One region of the Romboutsia sp. 1001713B170207_170306_H8 genome, then DNA from elsewhere that is predicted to be linked to it. Evidence: riboswitches for the same ligand, from Rfam matches in the RefSeq annotation. Region 1 holds a riboswitch; each other region holds the start of a gene.
The links. A riboswitch is a leader RNA that binds a small molecule or an ion and turns the genes downstream of it on or off. The one in region 1 is predicted to bind cobalamin.

Region 1 (5,307 bases):
AATGTACATGGGTAAAAAGAATTTAGAGATATTAAGAGACAATCCTCAAATTTATACTGAACTAGAAAGAAAAGCTAAAAGATTAGAAGAAGGAATAAAATCTAACCTAGAAAAATTAGGATTAGATTATACAGTGAATAGAGCTGGATCTTTATTATGTCTATTCTTTACTAAAGGACCTGTAGAAAGTTTTGATGATGCAAAAAAATGCGATATAGATAAGTTTAATTTATACTTCAAAGAAATGCTAGATAGAGGAATACTTACTGGACCTAGCCAATATGAAGCTATGTTTTTATCAAATGCTCATACAGATGAAGATATAGAAAGAACTATATCTGCAAATTATGAAGCTTTAAAAGTATCTCATAACTTATAAGAAAAATACAAAATAAAAAGACTTTTAGCCAGTTTTAATATAATATAAGAGGATATTAGGTTGTAGTGTAGAATATTTACAAAAGTTAAGTATTTTATAAATTTATATCATCTTATGTTTAAATCAGACTAGGCAAAATGAAATTGTTGAAAACCTAGCCTTTTGGCTAGGTTAAATTTTGTAAAAATAGTATATAAGGGAGTGAACAATAAGATGAGTGTATTAGAAAGTACATCAACTTTAGAAAGAGTATTAAAAAGTATAAGACCACTAGATAAAGATGCAATTAAAGCTGCAAGATATAGGCTAGATAGACAAGCAAAACCGCAAGGCAGTTTAGGAAAAATGGAAGATATATGTGAACAACTTGCAGGTATATATAGAAGTAAATTTTATGATACAGATAAAAAGGTTGTAATCGCTTTTGGTTCAGACCATGGAGTATATGAAGAAGGTGTAGCACCAGATCCTCAAGAAATAACTAAACTTCAATTTCCTAACTTTGCAAATGGAACATGTGGTGTAGGCACAATAGCTAAATTTGTTGGAGCAGATGTAGTTGCTGTAGATGTAGGTATAAATACTGACGAAAAAATGGAAGGTGTGTTGGATTATAAAATTAGAAAATGCACATCAAATATGGCAAAAGGACCAGCTATGTCTAGACAAGAAGCAATACGATGTTTAGAAATAGGTATAGAAATGGCTGAAAAAAGTATAGAAAAAGGATATAATGTTATAGGCATTGGAGAAATGGGTATATGTAACACGACTCCAAGTACAGCGATAATATCTGTTATTGGAGATTGTGATCCTGAAGAGATAACAGGAATAGGTGCAGGACTTAAAAGAGAAAGATTAAAGCATAAAGCGGATGTAATTAGAAAAGCAATAGCTTTAAATAATCCAAATCCTAAAGATGGCATAGATATATTAGAAAAAGTTGGTGGGTTTGAAATAGGAGCTATGGCTGGTGTAATATTGGGATGTAGTGCAAATAAAACTCCAGTTGTTATAGATGGATTTATATCATATGCTGCAGCATTACTTGCATATACTATTAATCCAATAACTAGAGATTATATGATAGGATCACACTTATCTGCAGAACCAGGAACCCAAAAAGCTTTATCTATAATAAAGTTAAGTCCAGTATTAAATATGGATATGAGATTAGGAGAAGGTAGTGGAGCAGCTTTAGCATTTAATATAATAGAAGCATGTACATTTACATATAAGAATATGGTTACATATGATGAAATTGATATGTTAGGTAGATAATACAAATTTAAGGAGAGTTAATATGAGTAAAATTATTTTAGTTACTGGTGGTGCAAGATCAGGTAAAAGTAATTTTGCAGAATCACTATGTAAAGATAGAAATAATAAAACAGCATATATAGCAACATCAATACCATTTGATAATGAGATGAAAGATAGAGTAAAAAAGCATCAAAATAGTAGACCTTCAGAATGGAAAACTTATGAGAAATTTAAAGATATACACTCAATAATCAAAGATATATCTAAAGAGCATGAAACAGTAATATTGGATTGCATAACATTGTTAGTTAACAATTTAATGTTTGACTCTGATATTGATGTAGATAGTGCAGATACTTATGAGATAAATGCTTTAGAATTATATATAAAATCACAAGTTGAAAAATTACTTGAAGAAGTAGAAAAAACGGATTTATATTTTGTAATGGTTACAAATGAAATAGGAATGGGAATTGTTCCTGGAAATAAACTTACTAGAGTATATTCTGATATTGTAGGAAGGGTAAATCAACTTATAGCTAAAAAAAGTGATGAAGTTCATTTTGTAGTTAGTGGTATACCTATGAAGATAAAAGGATAGTTATGAAAAGATTTATTTTAATATTACAATTTATGACCAGAATTCCCATAAATATAAATGTTGGATTTGATGAAGAGTTTCACAAATCTTTATACTATTTTCCATTAGTAGGATTAGTGCTTGGAATATTAGAATTTTTAGTAGGAAAATTGTCTCTTATATTATTTGATCCATTTGTAAGCTCTTTAATAATTACATTAAGTGCAGTGATGCTTACTGGTGGATTACATATAGATGGATTAGGTGATACATTTGATGCACTATATAGTTATAGAGATAAAGAGAAAATGCTAGAAATAATGAAAGATTCAAGGCTTGGAACAAATTCACTTTTATCAGTAATGTTTGTTTTATTATTTAAAATAGGATTTATATATAGTATTATAAATGAAGGATTATTATGGCTTATAATATTTATGCCTGTGCTTGGTAGGCTTGGTGTACTAATCTTAACATATAAAACCGTAACTCCTAGAAAAAATGGATTAGGAAACTTATTCATTGGAAAATGCTCAACAAAAATGTTTTTAACAGCTACATTATACTCAATAGCTATATTAGGGTTAATATCAAAATTAATATTCTCATCAAATAATATATTATTTTTAAGTATATTAATTTCAGTACCAGTAGTTTTTATATTTAATATACTATTTAAAAAACATGTTTATAAGAAAATAGATGGAGTAACTGGAGATATATTAGGATGTAGTATAGAACTATCAGAGCTAACATATTTAATATATATATATATGACTTTAAATTTTGTAGTTTAGCCATATAGAGGAGAATTTATGATAAAATTAATATTAGTAAGACATGCCATTACTGAAGATAACAAGGATAGTAAATTATCTGGACATATAGATAGTGAATTAAGTGAAGAAGGAAAAGCTCAAATTAAAAGACTCATTAATTATCTAAAAGATGAGAATATAGATAAAATATATACAACAACGTCTTCAAGAACAAAACATACTGTAGAACAAATAGCAAAAAATAGAAATTTAGAGATAATAGAAAAAGAAAGATTAAAAGAAATCAGCTTTGGAGATTTTGAAGGAATGAGTTTTAGCAAAATAAAATCTAATTATCCAGATGAATTTCAAAAAATGATAGATTATGGATATGAATATAAATATCCAAATGGAGAAAGTTTGATAGATTCTTATGAAAGAGTAGTAAAAGAAATTAAAAGTATATTAAATGACAATGAAGGTAAGACGATTTTAATATGTTCTCATGGAGGAAGTATTAGAAATATAATTACTTACCTAATATCAAATTCTTATAAGTACCATTGGAACTTTAGGATAGATAATGCTTCAGTTACTATTTTAGAAGTTGACAATGGATTTACTGTAATAAATAGTATGAATAATACTAGTTTCTTAAGATAAATAGATTAATAAGTTATTAAAATCGAATATGAGATTACTTAGGTTCTTATCATCTAGAAGAGATTAAAAGGGAAAAAGGTAAAAGCCTTTGCAGCCCCCGCTACTGTGAAACCGACGAAACTATTATAATAAGCCACTGTCAAATTTGATGGGAAGGTTATAGGAGTAGGATGAAGTTAAGCCAGGAGACCTGCCTAAGATAATTTTACAATAGAGTCTTCGGGGTGAAGCTTTTATTTGATATATTATGAAATAAAAAAAGTCCGAAAACTGGAAAGTTCGGACTTTTTTTATTTTTCTGTAAAATATAAGATTTCTAATAGCCCTATTTTAAATTATAAGAAAAAGGAAGTGAAATAATGGGCAAAAAAATAATGCTGCAAGGTACAGCCTCTAATGTTGGCAAAAGTACTATCGTAACAGGATTATGTAGAGTATTTAAACAAGATGGATATAGTGTAGTTCCATTTAAATCTCAAAACATGGCCTTAAATTCTTTTATAACTAAAGAAGGTCTTGAAATGGGAAGAGCACAAGTTTCACAAGCAGAAGCCTGTGGAATTGAACCAATAGCAGATATGAATCCAATTTTGTTAAAACCTTCAGGAAATCATAAAAGTCAAGTCATAGTCAGAGGTAAAGTAGTTGGAAATATGTCTTCAATTGAATATCACGATTATAAATTACAGCTTATGGATGTGCTAAAAGATACTTTTGAGGAATTAAATAATAAATATGATATTACAGTTATGGAAGGAGCAGGAAGTTGTGCCGAAATAAACTTAAAGTCAAGAGATATATCTAATATGGGCATGGCTAAGATTGCTAATACTCCTGTGATAATAGTTGGAGATATAGATAGAGGTGGAGTATTTGCATCACTTGCAGGCACAATGCTTTTGTTAGATGAAGAAGAAAGAAAAAGAGTAAAAGGTGTAATTATAAATAAATTTAGAGGAAGAAAAGAACTTTTAGAAGATGGTATAAAAATGTTAGAAGACATTATAAAAGTTCCTGTATTAGGTGTACTTCCTTATAATGATATAAAAATTGAAGATGAAGATAGTGTAACAACTAGGTTTAAGAAATCAGTTGGTACAAGAGATATTAATATAGAGATAATAAGGACTCCTCATATGTCAAATTTCACAGACTTCCATATATTTGAAACTCAAGAGGATGTAAGTGTAAGATATGTAGATTATGGAGAATCTTTAGGAAATCCAGATATAGTAATTATACCTGGAAGTAAAAGTACAATAGATGATCTAAAATTCATTAGAGATAATGGATTAGAAGAACAAATAAAATCTCTACATAAAAAAGGTAAATTAATTATTGGTATTTGTGGTGGATATCAAATGCTAGGTAAGAAACTAAAAGATCCGTACCATGTAGAAGGTGAAATAGAAGAATATGATGGAATTGGGCTTTTAGACACAGAAACTATATTTGAGATTCAAAAAACAACAACACAAGTAGAGGCATCTATATGCGAGAATAAAAATGGATATCTAAGAAATCTAGGAAATAAAAAGATAACTGGTTATGAAATACACATGGGAGTTACTAATAGAGGAAGTAGTACAAGCAATTTGAATACTATAACTAAAAAATTAAGTGAAGATGTAAGTTACACTGAAGGAAGTGTTAATGAAGAAGGA
Region 2 (5,307 bases), on a different contig from region 1:
TTCCTTTGATTCTCCATTAAGCTTAGGCACCTTAGCTATACTATCTCTACATGCTTGCTTTACATAATCTTCTATTGGTAACAACTTCAAACTATCATTTAATACATTTTTCCTATAACCAATTGTGGTAGCCCAAGGGAAAATTTCTATAGAATCATATTCTCTAGTATACCAAGGGTACCCTCCAAAAACCTCATCTGCACATTCTCCAGATAAAACAACTGTAGCGTGTTTACTTACCTCTCTTGAAAAAAGGTCTAAGGATGAGTCAATATCTGCCATACCTGGTAAATCAGATGCCATAGTTGCATCTATTAAAGCATGCGCAAGTTCTACATTATCAAGAACTACGTCATGATGATTACTTCCGATATACTCTGCCATAACCTTTACCCAATATGAATCTGAGTTTGGTTGAAAATAACTTTTCTTAAAATATTTTTCATTATCTGTATAGTCTATAGAAAAAGTATTAAGTGTTTCTTTTCCTTGTCTATTGAAAGCATCTGCTGCTACCTTTGATATTATACTAGAATCTAATCCACCAGATAAAAAAGTACACACAGGTACATCACTTACAAGTTGACCCTCTATTGCTTCAATCAATAAATCTCTTACATATTTCTTAGTTTCTTCTAAGTTATGCTCATGTTCTTTAGCTTGAAGCTTCCAATACTCTTTTAATTTTATGCCTGATTTATTAAATCTTAAATAATGTGATGGTGGAACTTCTCTTATATCTTTAAAAATACCACTATTTAGGCTTCTAGCAGGTCCTAGTGATATTAACTCTAAAAATCCATCTCGATCAACAACATGACTAATTAATGGATGAGTTAGTAATGCCTTTTCTTCAGATCCAAAAACTAAGTTCCCATTCTTGTAAGAATAAAATAATGGCTTTACACCAAGTGTGTCTCTTGCTAAAAATAATTCTTGTTTATACTCGTCCCATACTCCAAATGCATAAATTCCATTTATATAATCTAAGCACAATTCACCGAACTCTATATATGCTGTTAAAAGAACTTCTGTATCTGAATATGAATCAAATGTATATCCTCTTTCCTTTAATCTATCTCTAACCTCTTCAGTATTATATAACTCTCCGTTATAGCAAATTGTATATTCTCTATCTCCTATAGTTTTACTCATCGGTTGTAATCCACCTGTTGGATCTACAATCGCTAATCTTTTGTGTCCAATAATAGAGTGTGAATATGTCTTTATACCTTCAGAGTTAGGACCTCTAAATCTTAAGGTTGATATCATATTCTCAACTATATTTGTGTAATCCTTTATATTGTCATTAAGGTTACACCATCCTGATATTCCACACATTAGCCTTCCTCCTTAAACTTAAACTGCATAATTTATTTTATGTATGCTTAGGCTTAATGTTATAGAAAGTATTTTTTTCTTAAATAGTTTTTTTAATATAAATATATAAAATAAAAAAGAACCAATATCTCTCGGTTCTCAAAATATATAATATGTACTTTAAAATATATCTATATAAAAATAACCCTCATATTACATATTCTCTCCCTCCGAAAGATTAATGCTTAATTTTAGGCAGGTCTCCTGACTTTGAACTCAACCTAATAGCTTATCCTTCCCAGTATACACCAGTGGAATTAGAGTCTCCAAACTCTCAAGCGTTCGTCATTCTTACAGTAGCGGGGGCTGTTATGGACTTTCACCATATTCCCTTTTAAGTACTCATTTGTACACCTTAATAATTTATATTTATACTTTAATTATATTTACTATACTTTTATTTTTCAACAGCTAAAATTACTATTTTTTTAAATTATTCATATATTCAAATATTGTTATATTGCCAGCTTCAACTTCCTTATCTACTAAATTAGATAGTGTAACTCCTAATAATCTTATCTGCTTTTTATTATCTTCTAGGTTTTTTAACAGATTATATACATTAATTCTAATATCTTTCTTAGTGTTTATAGGATGCTCTAAACTTATACTTCTAGTTATTTGAGTAAAATCTTCATACTTTATCTTTAATGTAACTGTTTTTCCTAGCTTATCTGAATATTTACATCTATATGCAACATCTTCACATAACTCACTTAATATATTAGTAACCTCTTCTTCATCAATACTTAAGTTTTGGCTTAAAGTAGCCTCTGAACCAATAGATTTTCTCTCTCTATAAGGCTCTACGGGTCTATAGTCAATACCCCTAGAAAATTGATAAAATAGATATCCCCTATTTTTAAAAATATTTTCTAGTTCATAAATATTTAATTGCCTTAAATCATATCCATTTTGTATCCCCATATTTTTAAGTATTTTTCCAGTTACTTTTCCTACACCAAAAAATTTATTTATAGGAAGCTTATCTAAGAATTCTTGAGAATCCTCTTGTGTTATAACAGTTAAACCATTAGGTTTTTTATAATCTGATGCAAGCTTAGCTAAAAACTTATTATATGAAACTCCAGCTGATGCTGTTAGATTAGTTTCTTTTAAAATATCATTTTTTATCATTTTAGCTATAGTTGTTGCATACTTTATATTTTTCTTGTTGTTTGTAACATCTAAATATGCCTCATCTAATGATAATGGCTCCACTAAATCTGTATATCTATGAAATATTTCTCTTATTTGATTAGATACTTTACGATACTCATCAAATCTAGGATACACAAATATTGCATAAGGACATCTTTTATAAGCTATTTTAGATGGCATAGCTGAATGTATTCCAAATTTTCTTGCTTCATATGAACATGTTGTAACAACTCCCCTACTTTCTGGAGGTCCACCAACTACTACCGGTTTTCCTTTTAACAACGGATTATCTCTTTGTTCTACAGATGCAAAAAATGCATCCATATCTATATGAATTATTTTTCTATTTTCCATCCAAACTATTACCTCCACTTAAAAATTCAAGTTAATAATTATTATAAAATATTTTTTTTGTATTTTTAAAAGTTTTTCTTGCAAAATCCCTTAAAAACATTTAAAATAAGTATTCCAAGGAACTAAGTATTTATTCCTTATTGATAACCGTAAATTTATTTTTATGTATATTTTTATTTGTATTTTGTATTTTATATTTAAAAAAGACCATTCTACTATTGTAGCATGGTCTGATTTTCTATACTTTTATTTTGTTAGTTAGCGTAATATAAGTTTTGTGATGGATATTCTGGATCACAAGTCACATCTATGCCAAGTTCTCTAAATGTTTGTTCATCTGTTTTACTTAATATTGTAGTTGAATGAGCTTGAGATCCATTTAACATTGGAAGTTTTTCCACAGCTGCTTGAGCAGTTGGATTTGTAACAGCACTTACGCTTAAAGCCATTAGTATTTCTTCACAACTTAATTCTGGAGTTCTACTTGCTAATGTTTTAGTTTTTAAATTTACAATTGGTTCTAAAATTGCAGGAGATAATAAATGCATATCATCTGATATATTAGCTAAATGTTTTATTCCGTTTAATATTGCCGCTGCACTTGCATTCATTAAATTTGAACTCTTTCCTGTAAGTATCGTTCCATCAACTAGTTCTAATGCTACAACTGAGCAACTATCTGTTTTTTCTGCAGTTTCTTTTAACTTCGCACTGTATTCTCTAGATGGTGTAACAACCTTTCTATCTTCAGGCTTTAATCCAACTTGTTCCATTATTAACTTTATAGTGTCAAATGCATCTTTATCAAATTGACCTTTTTTATACTCACATGCAGTTTTAAAGTATCTTCTTATTATTTCTTGCTTAGAAGCTTCTCTAACTACTTCATCATCTATTATACCAAATCCAACCCTATTAACGCCCATATCTGTTGGTGATTGGAATATAGATTCTTTTCCAGTTATTTTTTCTATTATTTTCTTAAGTACTGGGAATAATTCTAAGTCTCTATTGTAGTTTACTGATGTTTCACCATATCTTTCAAGGTGGAATGAATCTATCATGTTAACATCCTTTAAATCTACAGTAGCTGCTTCATAAGCTATATTTACTGGATGTTTAAGCGGTAAATTCCAAACTGGGAATGTTTCGAATTTAGAGTATCCAACGCTATTTCCTCTTTTATTTTCATGATATAACTGACTTAAACAAGTTCCTAACTTTCCACTATTTGGTCCTGGAGCTGTTACTACAACTATAGGTTTAGTTGTTTCTATATAAGGATTTGCACCATATCCTTCATCACTAACTATTGTATCAACATCAGTTGGGTATCCCTTTGTTGGAGCATGCTTATATACTTTTATCCCCATTCTCTCTAACTTATTTATGAATACTGTAGTTGCAGGTTGTCCTTCAAATCTTGTTATTACAACACTGTTAACATCTAAGTCATATGCTCTTAAGTCATCGATTAACCTTAGGACTTCCATATCATAAGTGATCCCATAATCTCCTCTTACTTTATTTCTTTCTATATCACCAGCGTAAACACATATAACAACTTCTAATTTATCTTTCATATGTTGTAATACTTTGATTTTAGCATTCTCATCAAATCCTGGTAATATCCTTTTTGCATGTAAGTCTCCGATTAACTTTCCACCAAATTCTAAATATAACTTGTCAAAATTATTAACTCTCTCTAGTATATATTTTGACTGTTCCTCTAGGTATTTCTTATGATCAAATCCTATTTTCATTGTGCCACCTCACTAAATATTTAATTTTTATTTCTTACTTGATAACCGTATTTTATATATATTTGTATTTGTATTTTGTTAAAAAGTTTATATTTATTTTTTCTTTTTAACTAAGTTTATATTATACAATTTAAGACAATATTTTTCAAGATTATTTTCACTCAATATTCTATAAATTTATGTATATATTTTTTTATTTTATATAAAAAAGTACCGAAGTTAATCGGTACTTTTTACATCAATTTGATTAGCAGCAGCCACTATCAAAAACGTCTCCACATCCACATACTATTAATAATAGTATTAAGAATGGTATCCATGCACATATATCAAAATCTACCCATACATCTTGGAATGCTAAGAATAAGAAGAATAATACTATTATCCACCATCCACATCCACCAAAGAATCCATCGTCTCCAAAAAATCTGTCTAACATTATGTTGTCCCCCTATATAATTTTTTTGAAGTTTTTTAACTCCTAGCTTATACTATGAGACAACTTTGATTTTTGACATTACTTTTTAATCAAATTTTATACTTCCATTATTATTGGAAATACACTAGGTCTTCTCTTTGTCTTTGTATATAAGTGATTCTCAACAGATTTTTTTATACTATTTTTTAAAATATGCCATTCTATAACTTT
Region 3 (5,307 bases), on a different contig from region 1:
TAATTAATGAATTTAATACAATATATAAAAATGATATTTTACAAAAAATTAAGTATATATTTATTTTAGAAGGTATAGGAAAACATCCTTTTGTAGATGGGTTAAGTAGAAGAATTATAAATGATATTAAAAATATAAACCTAGGTAATGAATTAGTAGAAATATTAAAAGATATAGATAAACTTTATATAAGATATTTTAATGAAATAAAACAAGATTTAAAATTAAGTGAATGTAGCCAAGATATAGACTTCAAAGATGTAGATATAGATTTTGATACATTTTCAGATTTTATGTATGATGAATTATATAGTGATGAGGAAGATTCTATAGAAAATGAACTTAACTCAATATCTTCTTCTATGCTAGTTGAAAGTATAGGGGAAAGGAAAGTTAATAGTGAGAAAAGTTCACTTAATAGAGTTATATATATCGATGAGGAAACTGCTAATAAAATTTATGATAAAATAGAATATTACTATGGAAAATCGTATTTAAATAAAAGTGAAATAAAAAGAATAGAAGTTAAAAATTGTAGAAATGTACATGAGGGATGTAGGGTGCATTTTACAGAAGGAGTTTTAAGATCAGAATGTAAAAATGTTTTTCAAGTTAAATATGTTACAAGACATAAAGAAAATAATTTGAAAAAGTACAGAGAAAATATAAGAGTGTATAAAAGAAGTATAAATAGATTAAAAGAAAATTTAATGAGGATACTTGTAGAAGAAAATATTACAGATAGAATTTATTCAGATTACGGGACTATTGATGCAAAAAGGGCATGGAGGGTTGGAAGAAGTAATAATACTAAAATATTTTATAGAAATATAGAAAACAAAAAAGGAAGATATGTAATTGACATATTGTTAGACTCAAGTGGTTCACAAAGTAGAAATCAGTATCAAGTTGCAATACAAGCATACATAATCTCTAGTGCTCTTACACTGGCAGGTATACCTAATAGAGTTAGCGCATTTTCTAGCTTTTTAGATTATACAATTTTAAAAAGGTTTAGAGATTATAACGACTCTATAGATAAAAATGATAATATATTTGAGTATTTTTGTTCTGGTAACAATAGAGATGGTCTTGCTATAAAATCTGTATGTGAAGGTTTATTAGAAAGGGAAGAAGAAAATAAAATTTTAATAGTACTAAGTGATGGAAAACCTAATGATGTTAAATTTGGTTCAAGTAAAGAACGAAGTATAAGAGGTGAAATATCTTATAAAGGTAAAATAGCTGTAAATGATACTGCTAAAGAAGTAAGAATTGCTAGACAAAATGAAATTTTAGTCTTAGGAGTATTTACAGGTAAAGAAAATGAAATTGATGCAGAAAAATTAATCTATGGAAAAGATTTTATATATACTAGAGACATAGAAAAATTCTCAGATATTGTTTCAAATTATTTAAAAAAAATTATAGAAAATTAAAAATATAAAAAAGGAATATAAATTATAATATAGAAATAGATATTAGTACAAAGATGTAAATTAAATAAAAAAGTATCAATAGGTTCTAACATGAATTAGATTAATAGGGAAAGAGGTGAAATTCCTCTACAGCCCCCGCTACTGTAAGGTGGACGAAACTTTTAAAAACCACTGTGGTATTAGTTACTATGGGAAGGAGAAGGAGTAGAATGAAGCTAAGTCAGGAGACCTGCCTATGATATTTTAAAATAACTTTTTCGGGGAGGAAAAGATTATGGTGAATCACATATCAGGTGATTTTATTATGAGATTAAAGCCTAACCAAATAGTTAGGCTTTTTTTATTTATAATATATACAGAAGGAAGATATTAATATGATAATAATTGATAAATATGCTTATTCAAATAAATTAATACATACAAATCCAAATATAAGATTTGCAGTAGGTATAATTTTTTTATTAGGATCTATGTTAATAAAAAATTTAATTATTTTATCACTTATTATTTTATTAATGAGTGTAATAATAGTTGGAATTGCTAAAATCGATATAAAGGGTTATATAAAGCTCTTGAAGATACCAATGATATTTTTAATTATGAGTATAACTACGACTCTTATAAATATATCTAATGATCCAAACTTACTAATTAAAAGCTTTTGTATATGTAGCAATTATATAGGTATTTCTAAAGAATCACTAAATATATCACTTCAAATATTATTTAGAGCAATGTCATGTTTGACTTGTGTTTATTTTATAATATTAACGATACCATTTAATCAACTTTTATTTATATTTAAAAGTTTACATATGCCAACTATAATTTTAGAGTTATCAATGTTAATTTATAGATTTATATTTATATTTTTAGAAGAAGTATCAGATATACGTAAGTCTCAGGAGTTAAGATTTGGATATACAAACCTAAAGACATCTTATAAGTCTTTTGGGCTTTTGGGAAATTTATTATATAAGAGAATGATGATTAGATATGAAGAGATGTGTATATCGTTAGACATGAAATTATATGATGATAGATTCTATATAGTAGGAGAATAGTATGTTTAAAATAAATAACTTAACTTATAAGTATGAAAAGGATAAACTAGCTTTATCAAATATAAATATGGATTTTGATAAAGGAGATATAATAGGGATAATAGGTAGCAATGGTTCTGGAAAATCCACATTATTTATGAATATGATGGGTATTTTAAAGCCAGATTTAGGAACTATATTATTTAAAAATGATATTATTAAATATAACAAAAAGTATCTATATGATTTAAGAAAAGAAGTAGGGATAGTGTTTCAAGATCCTGAAAAACAAATATTTTACTCTATGGTTTATGATGATATAGCATTTGCTTTACGAAATTTAGGTATAAAAGAAAGTATCATAAAAGAAAGAATAACTAAAGCACTTGAATCAGTAAATGGATTACATCTTATTGATAGACCTGTACACTTTTTAAGCTATGGACAGAAAAAAAGGGTAGCTATAGCATCTGTTATAGCTATGGAAAATAAAATGGTACTTTTAGATGAGCCAACTGCAGGATTAGATCCAATTAGTACTAGAGCTATAGTTGATATTATAAATAATTTAAAAAAGAAAGGTATAAAAATTGTTATTTCTAGTCATGATATGAATTTAATATATGAAATCTGTGACTATATATATGTTTTAAATCAAGGTGAAATAATTAGCGAAGGTAGAACAGATACTGTTTTTAATGATGAAAAAAAGATATTAAGAGCAGGTTTAGAGTTACCTTGGTTAGTAAAGCTTCATAATAACTTAGATTTACCATTATTTAGGACTGAAGAAGAGTTATATAAGTTTTGGAGTAAGTCTAAAGTAATAGTAAATCCTTAATTAGCCCTCAACCTATTTTATATAGATTAAATAAATAACCCTTAACCAAATTTGATGGTACCCTAGAATTCCTCCAAAGTTCTAGGGATATTTTGTATTTACAAGTGTATATACACTTGGTAAAATATAACATATAAACTGGGGTTTAGGAGGAATACTATGAAGAAAAAAATGAAATTATTATTTTTAATAATGCTAAGCGTAGTCTTTACTTTTGGGGTAATAGGATGTAATTCAACAAATAGTAATGATGCAGAGGCAGAAAGTACATATGAGTTTAAAATTGGTATTGTTCTTGGAGAAGGTGGTGCAAATGATCAAAGCTTCAATCAATCATCACTAGAAGGATTTGATAAAGCAAAAGAGAATCTAGGGGTTATAGGAAATTATTTAGAAGCAAACCAAGAGGCAGATTATAAGCCTAATATAGAGACATTTATAGACCAAGATGTAGACCTAGTGATAGGTGTAGGTTATACTACAGCAAAAGCTATGTTAGAAGCCGCTCAAATATATGAAGATAGAAACTTTGTAATTATAGATCATAATTATGAAGAGGAAGGAAAGGAAATTCCTCAAAATATGGCTTGTGTAACTTTTGATGAAAGAGAAGTTGCTTATTTAGTTGGATTAATAGCTAGCAATATGACGGAAACTAATAAAGTTGGTTTTATAGGTGGTATGAAAGATCCTAATATAACTAGATTTGAAGAAGGATTTAAAAAGGGTGTTAAAGATGGCAAAGAAGGAGTAGACTTACTATCTCAATATGCAAATTCATACGACGATGCTAGTTTGGGTAAATCTATAGCAAATCAGATGTATTCTAAAAATATAGATATTATATTTTCAGCTGCAGGAAATGTTGGTACAGGAGCTATAGAGTCAGCTAAAGAACAAAATAAGTATGCAATAGGTGTTGATATGGATCAAAATAGTTTAGCTCCAAATAATGTAATAACCTCAGCAATGAAAAGAGTCGACATAGGTGTATATGATATAATAGAGCAAGCTAAAGAAGGTAAGTTTAAAGGTGGACAAGTTACTGTATATGGATTAAAAGAAGGTGGGGTTGGAATAGCACCTACTACAGATATTAATGTACCAAGTGAGGTATTAGATATAATAAAAGAGCAACAAGATAGAATTGTAAATGGGGAGATTAAAATCAACTAGAGTATTTGTCGATATTTAAGACAAAATGTACCACGATATAAATTGACAATATTTTGACATGTGTGCCATAATTTAAGTATAAAATAAGTTCTTCTATGAAAGAAGAAGTAATAAATTAGAACCATGAAGGTTTTTATATGTAAAAGTAATTTTATGTGAGGATACATAATTTTATTAAAATACATATAAAAGCCTTTTTTTATGGAGAAATGTATCTATTATAAGGGGGAGTAAAAATGATACTAAAAAAATTAAGAAAATCTATTTCATTAATGTTAGTTTTATCACTTACAACAATATCTTTAGTAGGATGTTCTAATACTGATTCAAAGAATAATGATTCATCTAAAGCTAGTGCAGTAAGTGAAAGAAAGTCTAATAATGAGCTTGTAGTTGCAGTAGCAAGTGAGCCAGAAGCTGGGTTTGATGCTACAACAGGCGGACATGGTTCTATGACAAAAGTATTTTTTAGTACTTTATTTAAAAGAGATAAAGAATTAGGAATAGAAAATGATATAGCTACAGGATATGAAGTGTCTGAAGATAGATTAACATGGATAGTGAAAATAAGGGATGATGTTAAATTTACTGATGGGGAATCTTTAACAAGTGAAGATGTTGTTTATACATATGAAACTGCGAAAGAGAGTGGTTCTGAAATAGATTTAACAATGCTAGAAAGTGTAACAGCTATAGATGAGAATACAATAGAGTTTAAACTTACTAAACCACAGTCAACATTTATTGAAAAATTAGCGTATTTAGGAATTGTTCCCAAACATGCTCATAATGAAAATTTCGCAGACAA

Region 2: linked by a shared signal. The riboswitch ahead of asnB (asparagine synthase (glutamine-hydrolyzing)) and the one ahead of I2A66_RS15895 (cobyric acid synthase) in region 1 are both predicted to bind cobalamin.
Region 3: linked by a shared signal. The riboswitch ahead of cbiQ (cobalt ECF transporter T component CbiQ) and the one ahead of I2A66_RS15895 (cobyric acid synthase) in region 1 are both predicted to bind cobalamin.

The regions. Positions count from the first base shown of each region.
Region 1 is NZ_JADNAX010000016.1:2,665-7,971, forward strand. Features, by position in the region: gene hemL (glutamate-1-semialdehyde 2,1-aminomutase) at 1-379, shown strand, start outside; gene cobT (nicotinate-nucleotide--dimethylbenzimidazole phosphoribosyltransferase) at 593-1,660, shown strand; gene cobU (bifunctional adenosylcobinamide kinase/adenosylcobinamide-phosphate guanylyltransferase) at 1,683-2,243, shown strand; gene cobS (adenosylcobinamide-GDP ribazoletransferase) at 2,246-3,019, shown strand; gene I2A66_RS15890 (histidine phosphatase family protein) at 3,038-3,643, shown strand; cobalamin riboswitch at 3,667-3,855, shown strand; gene I2A66_RS15895 (cobyric acid synthase) at 4,003-5,307, shown strand, end outside.
Region 2 is NZ_JADNAX010000002.1:41,064-46,370, forward strand. Features, by position in the region: gene asnB (asparagine synthase (glutamine-hydrolyzing)) at 1-1,341, opposite strand, end outside; cobalamin riboswitch at 1,558-1,753, opposite strand; gene dinB (DNA polymerase IV) at 1,801-2,895, opposite strand; gene I2A66_RS04880 (DUF1846 domain-containing protein) at 3,150-4,658, opposite strand; gene I2A66_RS04885 (hypothetical protein) at 4,906-5,097, opposite strand; gene I2A66_RS04890 (ribonuclease J) at 5,194-5,307, opposite strand, start outside.
Region 3 is NZ_JADNAX010000004.1:250,776-256,082, reverse strand. Features, by position in the region: gene I2A66_RS10640 (nitric oxide reductase activation-like protein) at 1-1,439, shown strand, start outside; cobalamin riboswitch at 1,502-1,690, shown strand; gene cbiQ (cobalt ECF transporter T component CbiQ) at 1,814-2,503, shown strand; gene I2A66_RS10630 (energy-coupling factor ABC transporter ATP-binding protein) at 2,505-3,323, shown strand; gene I2A66_RS10625 (BMP family lipoprotein) at 3,483-4,499, shown strand; gene I2A66_RS10620 (ABC transporter substrate-binding protein) at 4,736-5,307, shown strand, end outside.